DNA from 3 places in the Micromonospora globbae genome. Region 2 is predicted to be linked to each of the others. Evidence: riboswitches for the same ligand, from Rfam matches in the RefSeq annotation. Region 2 holds a riboswitch; each other region holds the start of a gene.
What was found. Region 2 has a riboswitch for cyclic di-AMP ahead of OG994_RS00990 (coiled-coil domain-containing protein). Riboswitches for the same ligand answer to the same signal wherever they lie in the genome.
Positions count from the first base shown of each region.

Region 1: another riboswitch for cyclic di-AMP. It lies ahead of OG994_RS14615 (C39 family peptidase); the one in region 2 lies ahead of OG994_RS00990 (coiled-coil domain-containing protein).
Region 3: another riboswitch for cyclic di-AMP. It lies ahead of OG994_RS24300 (C40 family peptidase); the one in region 2 lies ahead of OG994_RS00990 (coiled-coil domain-containing protein).

Region 1 is NZ_CP108084.1:3,306,480-3,312,296, forward strand. Features, by position in the region: gene OG994_RS14610 (alpha/beta fold hydrolase) at 1-362, opposite strand, end outside; gene OG994_RS14615 (C39 family peptidase) at 570-1,418, opposite strand; cyclic di-AMP (ydaO/yuaA leader) riboswitch at 1,648-1,790, opposite strand; gene OG994_RS14620 (hypothetical protein) at 2,356-3,132, opposite strand; gene OG994_RS14625 (hypothetical protein) at 3,278-3,772, opposite strand; gene OG994_RS14630 (acyltransferase family protein) at 3,864-5,093, opposite strand; gene OG994_RS14635 (polysaccharide pyruvyl transferase family protein) at 5,389-5,817, shown strand, end outside.
Region 2 is NZ_CP108084.1:216,221-222,037, reverse strand. Features, by position in the region: gene OG994_RS01010 (hypothetical protein) at 1-72, shown strand, start outside; gene OG994_RS01005 (alpha/beta fold hydrolase) at 248-1,186, shown strand; gene OG994_RS01000 (HelD family protein) at 1,303-3,414, shown strand; partial or broken gene OG994_RS00995 (cation diffusion facilitator family transporter) at 3,460-3,608, shown strand; cyclic di-AMP (ydaO/yuaA leader) riboswitch at 3,779-3,911, shown strand; gene OG994_RS00990 (coiled-coil domain-containing protein) at 3,916-4,977, shown strand; gene OG994_RS00985 (hypothetical protein) at 5,093-5,608, shown strand; gene OG994_RS00980 (SRPBCC family protein) at 5,613-5,817, opposite strand, start outside.
Region 3 is NZ_CP108084.1:5,361,881-5,367,697, reverse strand. Features, by position in the region: gene OG994_RS24305 (N-acetylmuramoyl-L-alanine amidase) at 1-1,989, opposite strand, end outside; cyclic di-AMP (ydaO/yuaA leader) riboswitch at 2,244-2,381, shown strand; gene OG994_RS24300 (C40 family peptidase) at 2,457-3,434, shown strand; gene dcd (dCTP deaminase) at 3,533-4,111, opposite strand; gene OG994_RS24290 (pyridoxamine 5'-phosphate oxidase family protein) at 4,212-4,763, shown strand; gene OG994_RS24285 (zinc metalloprotease) at 4,837-5,817, opposite strand.

The sequences.
Region 1 (5,817 bases), 3.1 Mb from region 2:
TCGCGCGTCCGGGCCAGTTCGGCCGGGGACCAGACCGCCTTGATGCCGACGCCCACGACGGCGGCCACGGGCAGCGCGGAGCCCCGGGCCGCCAGCGCCAGCCCCACCACGCCGCCGAGCGAGTGACCGAGCACGACCACCCGGTCCGCGGGGGCCAGGGCGGCGGCAACGCGCTCGGCGAGCCCCGCGAACGAGTACGCCGGCAGGGGCGGCGCCGCGCCGTGCCCGGCGAGATCCGGCGCGAGCCAGCGCCCGGCCCAGCGCCGCTCCAGCACGGCGGTCGCGGGCGACCACACGTCGCCGGTGGCGCCCATCCCGTGCAGCAGCAACAGGGTGGGCTCGCGGCGGGACTCGTCGACCATGGACGGCAGTCTGCCATCGGGCCGCCCGCCGGGCGAGTCCCTGTCGGCCGCCGACGGCGGACCGGACGGCCATCGCCAGGGACGAGCGTCAGCCGGACAGCGGGTCCAGCCCGACAGCGGGGTCCAGCCCGACGGCGGGTGCAGCCGGGACGGCGACGGGCGCCGGCCCCCTCACGGGGTGCCGACGCCCGAGGTGCGCGGAGGATGTCAGGCGGAGTATCCGCGGGTGGTCATCCAGTTCGCCAGGTCGATGGTGGTGATCCAGTACGACGGGATCGCCGGGTTCGCCGAGTCGGCGATCTTGACGACGCGGCCCTCGTCCCGGTAGCCGACCACGGCGATGTAGTGCCCGCCCGGGAAGGAGTGCCAGCCGCCGTCGACGTCGGTGGCGTCGCCCACGATGTTCGCGACCACACCGCGCCCGTCGGTGATGGCCCGCACGACGTCCGCCTGGAGCTGGTCCATCTGCGCCGGGCTGGGCGCGTTCGGGAACATGCGGGTCCGGTACGGGTTGCCCTTGACCACCGCGTTCAGCACGCGGGTGGTGTCCTCGGCGGAGTTGGTGCCCATCTCCGTCGTGCCGAGCTGGACGGCCAGGTCGTCCTGGCTGCGCTCGATGCCGGCGGCGCTCAGGGCGTTACGCGTGGCGGCCGGGCCGCAGTAGTAGTAGGTGGTCTGCGCCTGGTAGTCGTAGTCGAGGACCTTGCTCGCCGGCGGCTCCGGCTTCCGGCTCACGTCCGGGTTCGCGGCCTTGGCGGCCTTGGTCGCCTCGGCGGTCTTCGTGGCAGAGGGCGACGCGCTCGGCGACGACGGTGCCGTGGTCTCGGGCGCGCTGGTCGTCGGGGACCGGTCGTCGCCCCGGGAGGCGATCCCGGTGTCGCTGCGCAGTTCGGCCACCGACGCCGAGGCCGGCTGCGTGGCCGGGGTGTCGTCGGCGGCGTTGACCAGCGCGCCGGTGGTGGACGCCAGCACCACGGCCACGGCGGAGGCCGCCGCGATCTGGAACGGACGCTCGGTTGCCAGCTGGCGCAGCCGGCGCTTCAGGGTGTGCTTCACAGTTCCTCCACGGGCTCAGGGGGAGAGCGGCGTGCCGGGATTCGGGCATGCGTGACCGCGCGGACGGCGTCCGCGGGTGGTGGACCGCTCAGGGGAGACGCCCGGTGAGCCGGGCGGAAGGACGCGGGGCCAGGATCAGCGCGCCGCCACGAGGCGGGCGGGCTCGGGCACCGCGGTGCCGTGGAGAGGTGGAGACGACCGAGGGGTGGGTACGAACAGCACGAGGTGGAACTCCTTCCGGCACCGCCTACCGGGTTAGCTGACGGGTTCGGGCGGGAAGTTCGCCCTACCGCGGGCCGTGGCCCGCGGATTCACCCCGGACGTGCGGGTGGGTCCCCGGCTCGTGAGAGCACGATTAGGCGGGTCGGCACGGCGTCGCCTTGTGCGATCGGTTACCGCGCCGGACGGGCCGACACTACTAACCGGTACCGGGCCTGCCAACCCCGTCCCACCTGCTTAAACCTGGTTCCGGGCACAAATTTCCGGGCGTACGGACGCTCTCGTGACGGGGTGGGACGAGCGTTTCCCGGGGCGCCGGCGGCACGCAACGGGACAGGCTGGTGACAACGTCGCCGGATGACGGGGAGAATTGGGCGCCCCTGGTTCCCGCTGACCGTTTCCCGGACGGTGTGAGCGGGCTCACGCAATTAAAGCCGGACGTATCACGCAAAGCGGATGAGGCGGGCAGGCAGCGGGCCCGGCCGGTTGACGACTCCGGGGTGTCAGCGGGTCCCTGCCAGGTGATCATCCCGACGGCGGTGTCACCGATCTCACCGGCGCTGCCCGCCCTCGTCAACCCCGCGCACAACCGGACCGCCGTCGTGCTCGCGCGCCCGGCCGCCGGGTGTTCGACGGGCCAGGGCCCGCGAGGTGTTCGACGGGCCAGGGCCCGCTGGGGTGCTCGGCCGGCCGGGCCTCTGGGATGGGCGCCGACGGGTCAGCCGGCCCGGGCCGGGCGCCAGCGGGCCGTGGCGGGCCGGGCGGTGGCCGTCGTGACCGCCCGGGCCGCCGGCACGCGGGCGGTCCGGAGTCGGGCCGCCGCCGCGTACGCCTCGGCGGCCAGGGCGCGGGCGGCCTCGGCGGCCAGTTCAGCGTCCCGCCACGCGGAGCGTTCCCGCTCCCCGGCGGCCCGGTAGTCGGCCAACCGCTCGTCGCGGACGAACCGGGCCAGCCGCACCTCCTGCTCGACCGGATGCCGGCGGGGGTCCCAGCCGTTGCGGTGGCCGAACACGTCGCCGAGCTGCGCCAGGGTCAGGTCACCGCGCCAGTGCGCCGCCGTGGCGGCACGGTGCAGGTACCGCTCGCGGGCGGCGTACTCGGCCGGCGTACGCGGCGTCCGGGGCGTGGGCAGCGCCCCCGCGCCCGCGAACCGGCGGGCGGCCGTCTCCGCCGCATCGTACGCGGCCCAGGCCCGTTCCAGGTCGGTGTGGGCGGCCACCCACTCGGCGCGCCGCCGGCGGGCGGTCTCCGCGGCGCGGGTGGCGGCGACCGCCACCTCCTCGGCGTACCGGCGCAGGTCGGCCGCCTCGGCCGCGGCGAGGTCCCGCTCGCTCGGGCGGGTCGGGTCACCACCGGGGTCGTCCTCCGGCCGGTCGCGCTCGGGTCGGGCGACCAGCACGGTGAGCACGGTCATGGCCAGCACCAGCAGCCCGGACCAGATGGCGGCGGCCTGGGGAACCTCGGTGAGGAACTGGTAGAGGACGGTCTTCTCCATGTCGGCACCTCACGGACAGCGGATGCGATGGGGGACGCCGCACGACCGCCGGGACACGCGTGCCTGGTCGGGCAGGGTCAGCGGGCGGTGCGTACGGGTGAAGGACGGGTGGGCGCGGGTGGCGGGACGGGTGCCCGCCGCGGAGTCAGGCGCCCGGCGGGGCCCGGGACGCCCGGGCCGGGGTGGCGGCCGAGCGTGGCATCCGGGCGTCGGCGGCCGCGGCGGCGCCCGCCAGCGCGACCGGCCCCGGCGCCACGCTGTCGGCCGGGCGCGCGGCGAGGTACGACCAGTGGTCGGTGCCCACACCCGCGGTGGCCCCCGGCACGACGGGGGGCGCGCCCTCCACGTCCGGTGCGGATGCCGCGCCGACGGCCGCGGCGGGCAGCCCGTGCAGGGTGGTCGGCACCGGTGCGTCGACGCCCGGCCCGCGCAGGGCGACGGTGACCGCCCCGTCGGCCACCGACACGCGCACCGACTCGGACGACGCCGGAAGCCCGGACGGGCGCGGCGGCTCGGACGCGGCCGCGGCCGGCGCCACGGCGCCGAGGGTCAGCGCCCCGGCGACCGCCAGGCTGGCCAGCAGCCGGGAAGCCCATCGCGCGACCCACCACAGGGGACAGGCGAACGCGACGGGAAGCACGTGACAACGCTACCGCCCCGTCCCGCCGAACGCATCGACGGCGGGCGTGTCGTCCCCGCCACGCCGGGCGGTCCCACCAGCGTGGACGGTCTCAGCGCGTGTCGGCGTACACGGGACGGTCGTCGGTGGGGGTGGCGCCCGGCCGCGGCCCTGGGACACCGGGCGCACCCGGGGTCGCGTCCCGGCGGGCGCCGGCGGCGACGGCGCGGCGGGCGCTGTCGGCCCGGCCCGTCCGACGCGGGCCGAGCAGGCGCATCATCGGCGTCTCGACGTACCGGTGCAGCAACGCGGCCAGCCCGAGGTTCACCAGGAGGAAGCCGAGCACCGCCACCGGTCCCCACCAGCCCGGCAGCCCGACGCCCCAGTCGCCTGTCAGCCGCAGCACGGTGGTGATGACGAGGACGTGGACCAGGTAGAACGCGAACGAGACCTCACCGAGCCAGACCAGCGGGCGGGACCGCCACGGCGAGCGCAGCCCGCGTACGTCGGCGTCCGCCGCCGCCGTGATGACCAGGAGGTACGCGGCCGACAGCAGCGCGGCCCACAGTTCGGCGCGGATCCACCCCGCGGCGGCCACCCAGGTGAGGCCGAACAGGACGGTCGCCAGCGGCAGCCGCGGCCCGCGCCACCGGCCGCGGCGCATCAGTTCCGCGGCGGCCACACCCATCCAGAACTCGACCGACCGCACCAGCGGGAAGACCTGGGTGAACCACCAGCGGTGCTCCTCCGGCACCAGCGCCTGACCGGGCCACAGCGCCAGGATCACCAGCGGCACGGCGACGACGACGGCCCAGAGCAGCCAGGGCCGCGCCCGCCGCACGAACGGAAGCGCGAACGGCAGGCAGAGGTAGAAGAAGAACTCGCAGGAGAGCGACCAGCTCACCGTGTTGATGCTGTAGAAGTGGCCGGAGCGGGGGTCCCACGCCTGGAGCAGGAGAAGGTTCTCGACCGCGACGCCGATCGGCACCGGGTCGGCGAACCACAGCGCCGCCAGCACCGCCAGCGCCCAGAGGACCAGGTGGTTCGGGTAGATCTTGGCGAACCGGCGCCGCCAGAAGGCCCGCCGCGACTGCCCGGGCCGGGCGGACCAGACCAGCACGAAGCCGCTGAGGATGAAGAAGAACTGCACCCCGGACAGGCCGAGGGCGAAGACCTTGCCCACGGCGCCCTGGACGTCGGGCTCCGCGATGATCCGCATGGTCGCGGCGTGGAAACCGAAGACCAGCAGCGCCGCCACCCAGCGCAGCCCGGTGAGCGACGGCAGCCGGTCGGCGGGCGCGCCCGCGCCGCCCGGCGGGGCGACGGTGCCCGCACCCGTCATGTCCGCTGCGCGCGTCCGCCGCGTCACCCGCACGATCCGTCTCCTCCCCGGCGAACCCGCCGGGCGGTACGACCCGCACGGAACGATCGGGTCCATACCGCTCGTTCGGGCACCCTACCCGGCCGGGCGGCGGATACCGGGTGGCCGGTCGCACGATGCCGACGCGCGGGTGTGGCAGGGCCCGGCGGTGACCTACTATCGCGGGGCCCGGAGGTGACGACCACGCCTGCGCCGGATCCGGCGCCGACGGTCACCGGCCGGTAAGGCCGTCGGGGACGACGAGAGGTGGAGCCCGATGCATCAGCGGATCCTCATGCGGGCCAAGAAGGGCCCCTTCGACGTGTACTCGCCGGAGGAGACCTTCGAGCGCAACTGGATCGGCGAGAACAGCGGCAACCTGGTGTTCAGCCACGCCGCGCACAAGCTTCTGCGGACCTCGACAGCCGAGATCACCTCCACCGAGTTCCGCGTCGACCTGCGCGACGCCGACCGCATCAACGAGCAGTACGACGTGTACGTCATCCCGCTGGCCAACGCGTTCCGGCGCAGCTACGCGCACCGGGTCGCCACCATGGCCCGGCTCATCGAGCGGCTCAAGATCCCCGTCGTCGTGCTCGGGGTGGGCGTCCAGACCAACATCCACGGTGACCGGGAGTACCTGCGCCCCATCGACGACGTCGTGAAGCGGTTCGTCAAGGCGGTGCTCGACCGCTCGCACACGATC
Region 2 (5,817 bases):
GAGACGCACCCCGGCGACGGCTGGGACGCCACCGAGAAGCGCCTGGTCGAGGCCGGCGTCTTCGAGGCCTGAGCCTCGCGCTCACCGCACCTTCCGAGAACCGCCCGTCGGGAACACCCGGCGGGCGGTTCCGCGTCTGGCAGCGGATCTTTCCCGCGTCGTGGTTGGCGTGCTGTCATGGCGGGTAGCCGGTGTTACCGCCGGGTTTCCCCGGCGGTGACGGATCGGGCGGCCCGGGGAGGTGGCGATGCCGGAGCAGTCGGAGGTGCACCTGCCCGACGGCGTACGCCTGCACGTCGAGGCGTCCGGGCCGGCGGACGCGGAGGTCACGGCGATCCTGCTGCACGGCTGGACGCTGGACGGGCGTAGCTGGCACCGCCAGCGCGCCGCGCTGGACGAGGCGCTCGGCTCGGCGGTGCGGGTGGTCGCGTACGACGCCCGGGGCCACGGCCGGTCGAGCTGCATGCCGCTGCGGACGGCGACTCTGGCCCAGCTCGGCGACGACCTCGCCGCGGTGGTCGACGCGGTCGCCCCGACCGGCCGGGTGGTGCTGATCGGCCACTCGATGGGCGGCATGACGATCATGGAGTACGCGCACCGGCACGCCGCGCACTTCACCGAACGGGTGGCCGGGCTCGCCTTCGTGTCGACCACCGCCGAGGGGCACACCCACACCGTCTACGGGCTCTCCCCGCGCATCGCCCGGCTGATCCGGCTCGCCGAGACCACCGGCGCGGGCGTCCTGGCCCGCTGCGGGTCGTGGCGGCCACCCCGGGCGCTGCTGCGCGCCCTGCGGCCCAGCATCCGGTGGCTGCTCTTCGGCGACCGCTGCGATCCCGCCGACATCCGCCTGGTCACCTCGGCGGTGGCCCGGGCCTCGCTCCGCTCCATCGGCGGGTTCCGCGCCTCCATCGGGGCGCAGCACCGGCTGGAGACACTGGCGGACCTCGCGCACCTGCCGGCCGCCGCGCTCGTCGGCGACCGGGACCGGCTCACGCCGCCGCCGTGCGCCGAGTCGATCGCCGCCGCGCTGCCCGCCACCGAGCTGACCGTCTGCCCCGGCGCGGGCCACATGCTCATGATGGAACGGCCCGACGAGGTGAACGCCGCCCTGCTCGGGGTGCTCCGTGAGGTGCTCGGCCGGCCCGCTCGGGACGGCCGGTCCGCTCCCGCCCTCGGAGCCTGAGCCGACGGCGGCGCACCTCGGACGCGGTACGACCGGCCGGGGCGTACCCTCGTTCGGTTGGCCCGGCGCGCGGCCCGCGAGCCGCGGGCCCGCGCCGACGGGGATCAGGAGCGTGTGTGACCGACCAGACCACCCTGGAGCAGGAGATCGCCGTCGAGCAGCGGCATCTCGACCGGGTGTACGCCCGACTCGCCGAGCTGCGGCGGGCGGCGGTCCGCGCCGAGCGGGACGGCTACCGGCTCGCCCGGGTCGGCAATCTCGGTGCGCTCGTCGAGCGCGACGCCATGGTGTTCCACGCGGCGCAGCGACGGCACGTCCTGGACGCCGAGCACGAGGGGCTCGTCTTCGGCCGCCTCGACCTGCGCGACGGCCAGGTGCTGCACATCGGCCGGCTCGGCATCCGGGACGAGAACGCGGCGAGCCTCGTGGTGGACTGGCGGGCCCCGGCCGCCGCCGCCTTCTACCGGGCCACCCCGGCGCAGCCGCTCGGCGTGGTGCGCCGCCGGACCATCCAGTCCAGCGGCGAGCGGGTCGTCCGGATCGAGGACGACCTGCTCGACCCGGCCGCCGCCCCGCCGGACCTGGCAGTGGTCGGCGACGGCGCGCTCCTGGCGACGCTCTCCCGGGCCACGGGGCGGGGCATGCGCGACATCGTGGCCACCATCCAGCGGGAGCAGGACGAGGCCATCCGCTCCCCCGGCTCCGGCGTGACGATCGTCTCCGGCGGGCCGGGCACCGGCAAGACGGCGGTGGCCCTGCACCGGGCCGCGTACCTGCTCTACACCGACCGCAGCCGGTACGCCGGCGGCGGAATCCTCGTGGTCGGGCCCTCCTCCGTCTTCGTGGAGTACATCGCCTCGGTGCTGCCCTCCCTCGGTGAGGAGACCGCCACCCTGCACTCGCTCGGCACGCTCTTCCCGGGCATGAGCGCCACCCGCACCGATCCGCCGGAGGTGGCGGCCGTGAAGGGGTCGCTGCGGATGCGCCGCGTGCTGGAACGCGCGGTCCGGGACGCGGTGCCCGACGGCCCCACCGAGCTGCGCCTGCTCTACCGGGGTGCGCTGCTGCGGCTGGACCGCAAGGAGCTGGACGGGATCCGGGAACGCGCGCTGCCACGGGGCGCCCGCCGCAACGAGGTGCGCCGGGCCGGCTTCGACGGCGTCTTCGCCGCGCTGTGGGCGCAGGCGCGGCGGCTCGACATCGCCCGCCTGCCCGAGCAGCGGGCCTTCGAGGACGAGATCGCCGACCGGCCGGAGTTCCGGGAGTTCCTCAAGGCCTGGTGGCCCCGGCTGCACCCGCGCCACGTGCTGGGCTGGCTGGCCCGACCGGAGCGGCTGCGCCGGTACGCCGGCGGCGTCCTCTCCGGGGCGGAGATCCGGCTGCTGGCCGAGGCGTACCGGAGCCTGGACACCGAGGGGCTGACGGTCGCCGACATCGCCCTCCTGGACGAGCTGGACGCGCTGCTCGGCAAGCCGGTGCAGCCGCGCCGGCCGAGGCGTGACCCGTTCCAGCTCGCCGGCGGGGTGCGGGAGCTGAGCACGCACGCCGACCGGCAGCGCGCCGCGCGGGAGGCGGCCCGGGAGCGCCCGGCGGACTACCGGGAGTACGCGCACGTCGTGGTGGACGAGGCGCAGGACGTCTCGCCGATGCAGTGGCGGATGATCGGCCGGCGCGGCCGGCTGGCGTCCTGGACGGTGGTGGGCGATCCCGCCCAGACGGCCTGGACGGGTGACCCGGCGGAGCTGACCCGCGCCCGGGACCAGGCGCTGGGGCGCCGCCGCCGGCACCACTTCACGCTCACCACCAACTACCGCAACTCGGCGGAGATCTTCGCGGTGGCGGCCGCCGAGATCCGCCGCCTCGACCCGGACCTGCCGCTGCCCACCGCCGTCCGCTCCACCGGCGTCGAGCCGGTCGAGCTGACGGTGCCGGCGGGCGAGCTGGAGACCACCACGGTGGCGGCGGTGACGGGCCTGCTCGCCGAGGTGGAGGGGACGGTCGGGGTGATCACCCCGGTGTCCCGCCGGGACGAGGTGGCCGGCTGGCTGGGCGGCCTCGGCGCGCCCCGCCTCCAGGTGGTGACCAGCCTGGAGGCGAAGGGCATGGAGTACGACGGGGTGGTGCTGGTGGCGCCGGGCGAGATCCGCGCCGATGCCGGCGTCCGGACGCTCTACGTGGCGCTGTCCCGGGCGACCCAGCGGCTCACCACGATCGAGCCGACCGCCTGAGGCGAACGTCGGACGGGCCGGGTCGCGCCTTCTCCGACAACTGCCCTGGAGGTGCCGGGCGACCTGCTCGGCGTGATCGCCGTGGCGGCGCTCATCGCGGCGACCGGCTGGTGGTGGGCCGACCCGGTGGTGGCGTGGCGATCGGCGTTCTCATCCTCCCCCGCACCTGGCGCCTCGGCCGCACCGCGCGGCGCCGGGCGCCTGCGGCGCCATGGAGTGGTGACGAGCACACGCCCGTCTAGCCCGCTTTTGCGCCATTTTTCCGTGTCTGGGTAGACACACAGAGTCACATCTGCTGCATCAACCACACTGGCCCCGGTAGGCTCGGTCCCGGCCTCCGCCAGGCGGCGCCCACCGGCGCCGGCGGCGGCCGTCGCCTAATCGCCGCGACGCGGCGAGCCGGGGAACCATGTTCGTGGGGTGCATCCGCGCCAGCGGTAGGGATCTTCCGTCCCGAACCCGTCAGCTAACCCGGTCGGCGGCTGACGGAAGGACATGTGCATGCCAGTAGTGGCACCCGTACGACGACATGCCGCCCGGATGGCGGCCCTGATCGCCGCGACGCTCGCCCTCGGCGTCGCGATCGCCCCCGGCACCGCCGAGGCCGCCCCGGTGGCCCGCGCCGCCGCCCCCGGTCAGGACCCGGAAGGTGGCACCCCCTCCCTGCGGGCGCAGCTCGACGCGGCCAGCAAGGGCTGGCTCGACGCCAAGGCCGCCCTCGCCCGCTCCGTCAAACGGCAGCAGGAGCTCACGGCGCAGCTCAAGACGACCGAGGCGGAACTCGCCCAGCGCAGCGGCAAGGTCGGTGAGATCGCCGGGGTCGCGTACCGCACCGGCCGCCTCGGGCCCGTGTCGGCGCTGCTCAACAGCAACACCCCGGAGGGTTTCCTGGACCGCGCGGCGGCTCTCGAGGCCGTCGCCGCCAACGAGGACCGCGCCCTGCGCGACCTCATGGAGACCCGCGACCAGATGACCCGCACCCGGGCGGCGCTCGACGGCGAGATCCGCGAGGAACGCAAGCAGGTCGCCGTGATGGCCAAGCGCAAGGAACAGGCCGAACGCGCGCTCGAGGTGGCCAACGCCAAGGCCGCGCGCACCACCGACAGCTCCAACCGCGGCACCTCCACGGCGAACGCCGCACCGGCCCCGCGCAACTCCGACGGCTCCTGGCCGAAGGAGTCGTGCAGCGTCAACGACCCCACCCCCGCGAACGGGTGCATCACCCCGCGCATGCTGCACGCGCTCAACCAGGCCAAGGCCGCCGGCTTCACCCGCTACGTCTCCTGCTACCGCAGCGGCGGCTCCGGCGAGCATCCCAAGGGCCGGGCCTGCGACTTCGCCGCACAGAAGAACGGCTTCGGCGGCGACGCCACCGGCGGCGACAAGACGTACGGCAACAACCTGTCGGCGTACTTCATCCGCAACTCCGACCGGCTCGCCGTGCTCTACGTGATCTGGTACCGCCAGATCTGGCTGCCCAGCAGCGGATGGAAGTCGTACAGCGGGGCGGGCGGGGACCCCTCCAGCGACCACACCAACCACGTGCACCTGTCGGTGTACTGACCGCGGCGGGTGGCCCGTCCCCGTGCCGGGCCACCCGCACTACGTCCCGGAGCGTAGGAGCGGTGTCGTTCCTCGCCGGACGCCCGGGCGGGCCGGCGCGGGCAGCATCGCGGACATGACCCGGACACCGCGCACCGCCCGCAAGGCCCTGCTCACCCTGCACCTCGTCACCTCGCTGGGGTGGCTCGGCGCCGACCTGGTGCTGCTGACCCTCGGCGTCGCCGTGCTGCGCGGCGCCGACCCCGACGTCGTCTACCCGGTCGCCGCGCTGGTCGGCACGGCGCTGTTCGCCCCGCTCAGCGTCGTGGTGTGGGTCGTCGGTGTGCTCAGCGCCCTGCTGACGCCGTGGGGACTGCTCCGGCACCGCTGGGTGCTCGTCAAGCTGCTGATCACCACGGTGATGGTGCTGCTGGTGCTGTTCCTGCTCACGCCGAACCTGCGCGCCGCCGGCGAACTCGGCGCCGCCCTGCCGCCCGGCGACCGGGCCGACCTGGTGATCGCGCCCACCGTGTCGACCAGCCTCATGGTCGTCGCGACAGTGCTCTCCACGTACAAGCCGTGGGGGCGGCTGCGGCGGGCCACGCCCCCGCCGCGCCGGCGCGCCACGGTGACCGGGCGCACCGGCGGCTGACCGCTCAGGCCGCCGGGGTCGGGCCGCCCGCCTCGCGGTCGAGCGCCGCGCCGAGCCGCGTCGCCAGCGCGAGGTGGGCGGCGCGGGCCTGCCGGAAGGCGTACGGGAACAGCGGCGCCGGCGCCGCGAGGGTGATCTCCACGTCGATCCGCACCAGGCCACCCGGCTCGGTGTGCAGGCGGGTGTGGTTGCGCACCGTGGTGGCGGGC
Region 3 (5,817 bases), 1.7 Mb from region 2:
CAGCACGTCGTCGAGGTTGACGTACATGATGCGGTGGCCGAACTGGACCTGGACGTACCGCAGGTCACCCCGCACGACCGTCCAGTCGCCGGGGGACGAGCCGTCGAACGTGACGGCACGGTAGTACTCGCTCGGCAGGATGCCGCCGACGGCGTACCGCTGGCCGGCGGGGAACGTGTACTGCAACGGAGAGATCGTCTGGTACGGCACGCCGGACGGGTACGCGTCCTGCTCGGGGTACGCCCGGCCGTAGACGGGGATCGTCGCCTTACCCGGCTTCGGCGTCACCACGAACCCGGTGGCCCACTTCGCCGTCGGCGCCGAGGGCGGGTTGTGGAACCACGCCTTCTGCCCGAGGTACCAGATGGCCGTCCAGTCGCCGCGTACCTCGGCCACCGCGTACGTCTGCCCGGCGGAGGCGCGGGCGCCGTGGTCGGAGATGTACATCGTGTCCGGCGACCCGTCCGGGCGCTCGCCGAGGTCGTTCACCAGCGGCGCGTCGTGGCTCGGCGCGCTGTGCAGGATCACGGCGGAGGATCCGCGCAGCGGGCAGGGCTCGGCCGGCGGCGGCGGGTCCGGCACGCCCGGCGGCTGCTGGTTGCAGCCGTAGAAGGCCGGCCGGTTGGCGGCGAAGTCCGGGTCGATGGTGACGAGGCCGGTCCGCTTCGTGCCGGTGGTCCGGAACGGCGCCTTGAGCAGGTCGAAGTAGTGCGACCAGTCCCAGTACGGGCCCGGGTCCCAGTGCATGCCGGCCACCGTCGACGCCACCGTGCCGGGGACGTTGTCGTGCCCGATGATGTGCTGGCGGTCCAGCGGGATGTTGAACTTGTGCGCGAGGTACCGGACCAGCTTGGCCGAGGTGCGGTACATCGCCTCGGTGTACCAGGTGCCGTGCCCGGCGAAGCCCTCGTGCTCGATGCCGATGGACTTCGCGTTGACGTACCAGTTGCCGGCCTGCCAGCCGACGTCCTTGGCCTTGATGTGCTGGGCGACGTGGCCGTCGACCGAGCGCAGCGTGTAGTGCCAGCCGAGGTAGTCGGCCTGCTGCACGAGGCCGACGCTGGGGCCGTAGTAGCCCTCCGTGTCGTGGATGACGATGTACTCGATCTTCTGCTGGGCCGGCCGGTTGCCCAGGTCGTGGTTGCCGTAGTCGCCGGCGCCCGGGCCGTACTGCTCGTACGGCGCCGGGATCCACTCGCACCCGAGGCCGACCGGGCACTCCAGCCCGTCGGGCCGCTCCGCGCGGCGCAGCCCGAGCCGGTGCAGGGCGTCCTCCCGCGGGCTCACCGCCCGCGCGGCCAGGGTCACCTGGTGGCCGTCGTCGGTCCGCCGGCTCGCGCCCTCACGGATCTGCGCGTACACCTCGTCGGCGAACGCGGCCGCGGTCTCCTCCGTGTCGGCGCCCGAGTAGCGGGCCACCGCCCCGTACCAGGCGCCCGGGTCGGTCCCGGCGCCGACGGGTCCGCCCAGCTCCCTCTGGTACGCGGCGAGCAGCGCCGCCCCGCCGCGGATGTTCGTGGCCGGGTCGGAGCGCAGGGCCTCGACGTCGGCGCCGGTGAGCGTGGCGGCGGCCTGGATGGTCCGCAGTGACGCGGCGTCCGGCCCGTCGGCCGACGAGGCGACGGCGGGCGTGGTGACCGTCATCGGGCGGGACGTGTCGCCGCGCGGGTCCTCGCCCTCGTCCACGTGGTGGCTGGCGGGCAGCGCCGCGACGTGGGCGGCGTCGGTGAGGTGCAGCGGGCCGTAGCCGCCGCTGGTGCTGGGCGCGCCGGCGTGGGTGTCCCACCTGGACTCCAGGTAGGACACGCCCAGCAGGACGCTCTCGGGTACGCCGTACTCGGCCGCCGCGGCGGCGTACTGCTGCTGCCGGTCGTCGACGGGAGCGGCCCCGGCGGGTGGCGCGGCGCCGGCCGGGCCGCCGGTGAGCGGTACGGCCGCGGCGGCGGCCACCACCGCGGCGGCGAGCAGCGCCCGCCGGCTTCTCGACATGGCTGATCGGTGCATCGAACCCCCCAGTGAAGGACGGGTGCAGGTGGGCCCACCTTCACTCCGACGCCGCGTTCAGGTCAATACCTTTCCATCTATCGAGGTTTGAAGAAGAAAATCTACGGCGTCGCACCGTGGGTGCGGTCGGCCGTGTCGCGTACGGAGTGTCACGGCCTGACGGGTTGCGAATCGATAACGCGCCTCTCTAGTCTGGTCAATCGTCGGCCGGCAGCAGGTCCGTCCACCCGGGCGGTAACGGTCCGACACCGCCGAGTCGCTCTCGGGAGCGAGCCGGGGACCCAGGTTTCCGGGGTGAATCCGCAGCGATGCGGTAGGGCGCCTCCCTTCCCGCCCGAACCCGTCAGCTAACCCGGTAGGCGGTCAGGGAAGAAGGAGTACGGAGCCCGGTGGCCCACCATGCCCCGCGGCCTCCGTCGAACCGGTCGGCGCGCGCCGACCGTGCGACGGGTGTGCCGCGTCCACGCTGGTCCCGCTTCACCACCGCCCTCGCCGCCCTCGTCGGCGTCGCCGTCGTCCTGACCGGCGGCGTCACCGCGGCGCACGCCGACCCGTCGGTCGCCGAGATCGAACGCCAGATCGATGAGGACTGGAACAAGCTCGAGCCGGTCATCGAGAAGCACAACGCCACCCGCCAGGAGCTGGCCGCCAAGCGCAAGCAGGCCGACGCCCTGGCCAAGCGGATCAAGCCCCTCCAGGTCCAGGTCGACCAGGCCATGGACAAGGTCGGCGCCCTCGCGGCGCGGGCGTACAAGGGCGAGAACCTGTCCACGGTGAACGCCATGCTCGGCAGCCGGAGCCCCAGCGAACTGATGGGCCAGCTGGAGCTGCTCGACCGGTTCGCCCAGACGCAGCAGAAGGACGTCCAGCAGGTCGCGCAGCTGCGCGACGAGCTGGTCCGGCAGAAGGAGCCGCTGGACACCCTGGTGGCCCAGCTGACCCGGACCGAGGCCCAGCTCGCGGCCAAGAAGAAGCAGATCAACGCCGAGATCGACCGGCTGCAGAAGCTGCGGATCAAGGTGTACGGCAACGGCGGCGCCGGACCGCTGCGACCCGCCCCGTGCCCGGCCACCTACCCGGGTGGCGCCGCCGGCGTGGCCGTGAAGTTCGCCTGCGCCCAGATCGGCAAGCCCTACGTCTGGGGTGCCGACGGCCCCGACTCGTACGACTGCTCCGGCCTCGTGCTCGCGGCCTGGGCCAAGGCCGGGGTCTCGCTGCCCCACAACGCCGCCCAGCAGCGCCGGGTCACCAAGACCGTGAGCCGCGGCGACCTGCGCCCCGGTGACCTCGTCTTCTACTACAGCGACCTGCACCACGTCGGCATGTACGTCGGTGGCGGCTGGGTGGTGCACGCCTCCCAGGCCGGAGTGCCGGTCAAGATGAAGAAGGTCGACGACGGGCCGATCCACAGCTTCGGCCGCCCCGGCTGACGCACGAAGGAGGGGTCCCTTCCCGGCGCATGCGCCGGGAAGGGACCCCTCTCGTCAGGGGCGACCCGTGGTGCCTCGCCGCCGCCCCGGGGTCCGGCTCAGCGGGTCGGCCAGGTACGCCAGTTCTGCCAGGCGCGGCTCGGTGTGGGGCCACGCTGACCCTGGTAGCGCGAGCCGTACACGGCCGATCCGTACGGGTGCTCGGCCGGCGACGAGAGCCGGAAGATGCAGAGCTGACCGATCTTCATGCCGGGCCAGAGCGTGATCGGCAGGTTGGCCACGTTCGACAGTTCCAGCGTCACGTGGCCGGAGAAGCCGGGGTCGATGAAGCCCGCGGTGGAGTGGGTGAGCAGGCCGAGCCGGCCCAGACTCGACTTCCCCTCCAGGCGGCCGGCGAGCTGGTCACCGAGCGAGATCACCTCGAGCGTCGAGGCGAGCACGAACTCGCCCGGGTGCAGCACGAACGGCTCCCCGTCGGGGACCTCGACCACGGAGGTCAGGTCGTCCTGCTGCCGCGCCGGGTCGATGTGCGTGTAGAGGTGGTTGTTGAAGACCCGGAAGAGCCGGTCGAGGCGTACGTCGATGCTCGACGGCTGCACCAGGGTGGGCTCGAACGGCTCCAGCCCGAGCGTGCCGGCCTTGATCTCGGAGACCAGGTCGCGGTCGGAGAGCAGCATCGCACCACCATAGCGAGGCGCGCCTCGCCGGCTCGATCCCGGTGCCGGTGACCAGCGCGTCGCGGTCGCTCCTCGTACATTTGTTCGATAGAATGCCGGCATGGCTTCCTGGTCCGAATTCGCCGCTGACGAGCCCCGGCTCGCCGACGGGATCCGCATTCTCCTGCAGCAGTACGGTCCGGGCTTCGGCTATCTGGCCACGGTCCGCGCCGACGGCGGGCCCCGGGTGCACCCGGTGTCTCCGGTGATCACCGATGAAGGGCTGTTCTGCTTCATCATCGACTCGCCCAAGCGGCGCGACCTGGAGCGCGACGGGCGCTACGCCCTGCACTCCTTCCCGCCGGAGGAGAGCGACGACGAGGCCTACGTGGCCGGCCAGGCCCTGCCGGTCACCGACCAGGGCCGGGTGGCCCGGCTCGCGGCCCGCGCCGGGGCCGCTCCGCACGTCGACTGGCGGCTGTTCGAGTTCACCGTCGACGTGGCCATGCTGGCGCGGCGCGACTCGGGCACCGCTGGAGGGCCGGGCGAGGGGCACGGCCGTCCGGCCGTGCAGGTCTGGCTCGACCCGCGGGCGCCGGGCCGTCGGGCCGGGCCGACGCCGGTACGGCAGACGCGCCCCGCCCGCCGCGAACCCCACCGCTCGGCCGCCTGACACGTCCTGGGGAGAGAAAGAAGCCGGTGCCGGCCCCCTCGCCATGGGGCCGGCACCGGCGGTACGCGGAAGGTCAGGCCGCGCGGTAGGCGTTCCACGCGGTCAGCATGCGGCTCGCCTGCCCAGGGGTGAACTGGTACATGCACGAGTCGTACGTGTAGTCCATGAAGTTGGTGATCGGGTCCAGGCCGGGCGCGCTGCACGTGTCCCGGCCGGTCGGGCACTGGTACGCCGGCGACGCCTCGGCCGGGGTGTCGCTGACGCTGTCACCGGAGCCGGAGCAGCCGCCCTGGAAGGTGTGGTAGAGGTTCAGCCAGTGGCCGACCTCGTGCGTGGCGGTGTCGCCCTGGTTGTAGTTCGTGGCGGTGCCGCCGGGCAGCGACTCGTTGAGCACGACCACGCCGTCCATGCTGTTCAGCCGCCGCTGCGGGAAGGTCGCCCAGCCGAGCAGGTCGTCGCTCAGCTCGCCGAGGTACATGTTGAGGACGTTCTTGCCGCCCTCACGCAGCGACGACTTCATCGACCGCTCCGCGGACGAGCCCTGCACGATCGGGTACCACGCGGGGTTGGTGACCCGGTTGATCTTCTGGAGCTGGAAGGCGAAGGCGGTCGGTGCGCCGCCGGTCGCGCCGCTGTATGCCTGGTTCAGCACGCTGATCTGGTTGCTGATCATCGAGTCGGGGATGTTGCCGCCGGCCCGGGTGCTGTCCTCCTGGATCACGTGCACGACCACGGGGATGGTGACCGTGGCGAGCGGTGCCACCGTGGCGCTCTGCCGGCTCGCACGCTCCCGCAGCGCGGCCGCCAGGTCCGCCTCCCGCTCCTTGACCTGCTGCGCCGTCAGCTCGTTGGGTTCGTGGCGGGCGATGCCGCCCGCCTTGATCCGAGCGTCGGCGTGGACGTCGGCCGGCTCGACGCAGGTGCCCGCCGGGGCGGCGGAGAAGGCCGACGCGGCCGGAACGACACCCACCGCGGCGGTGCTGAGCAGCAGCGCGAGGGTCGTCGACGCGACACCGGCGGTACGCCGGGTCAGCAGGTGGGGACGAAGTCCCAT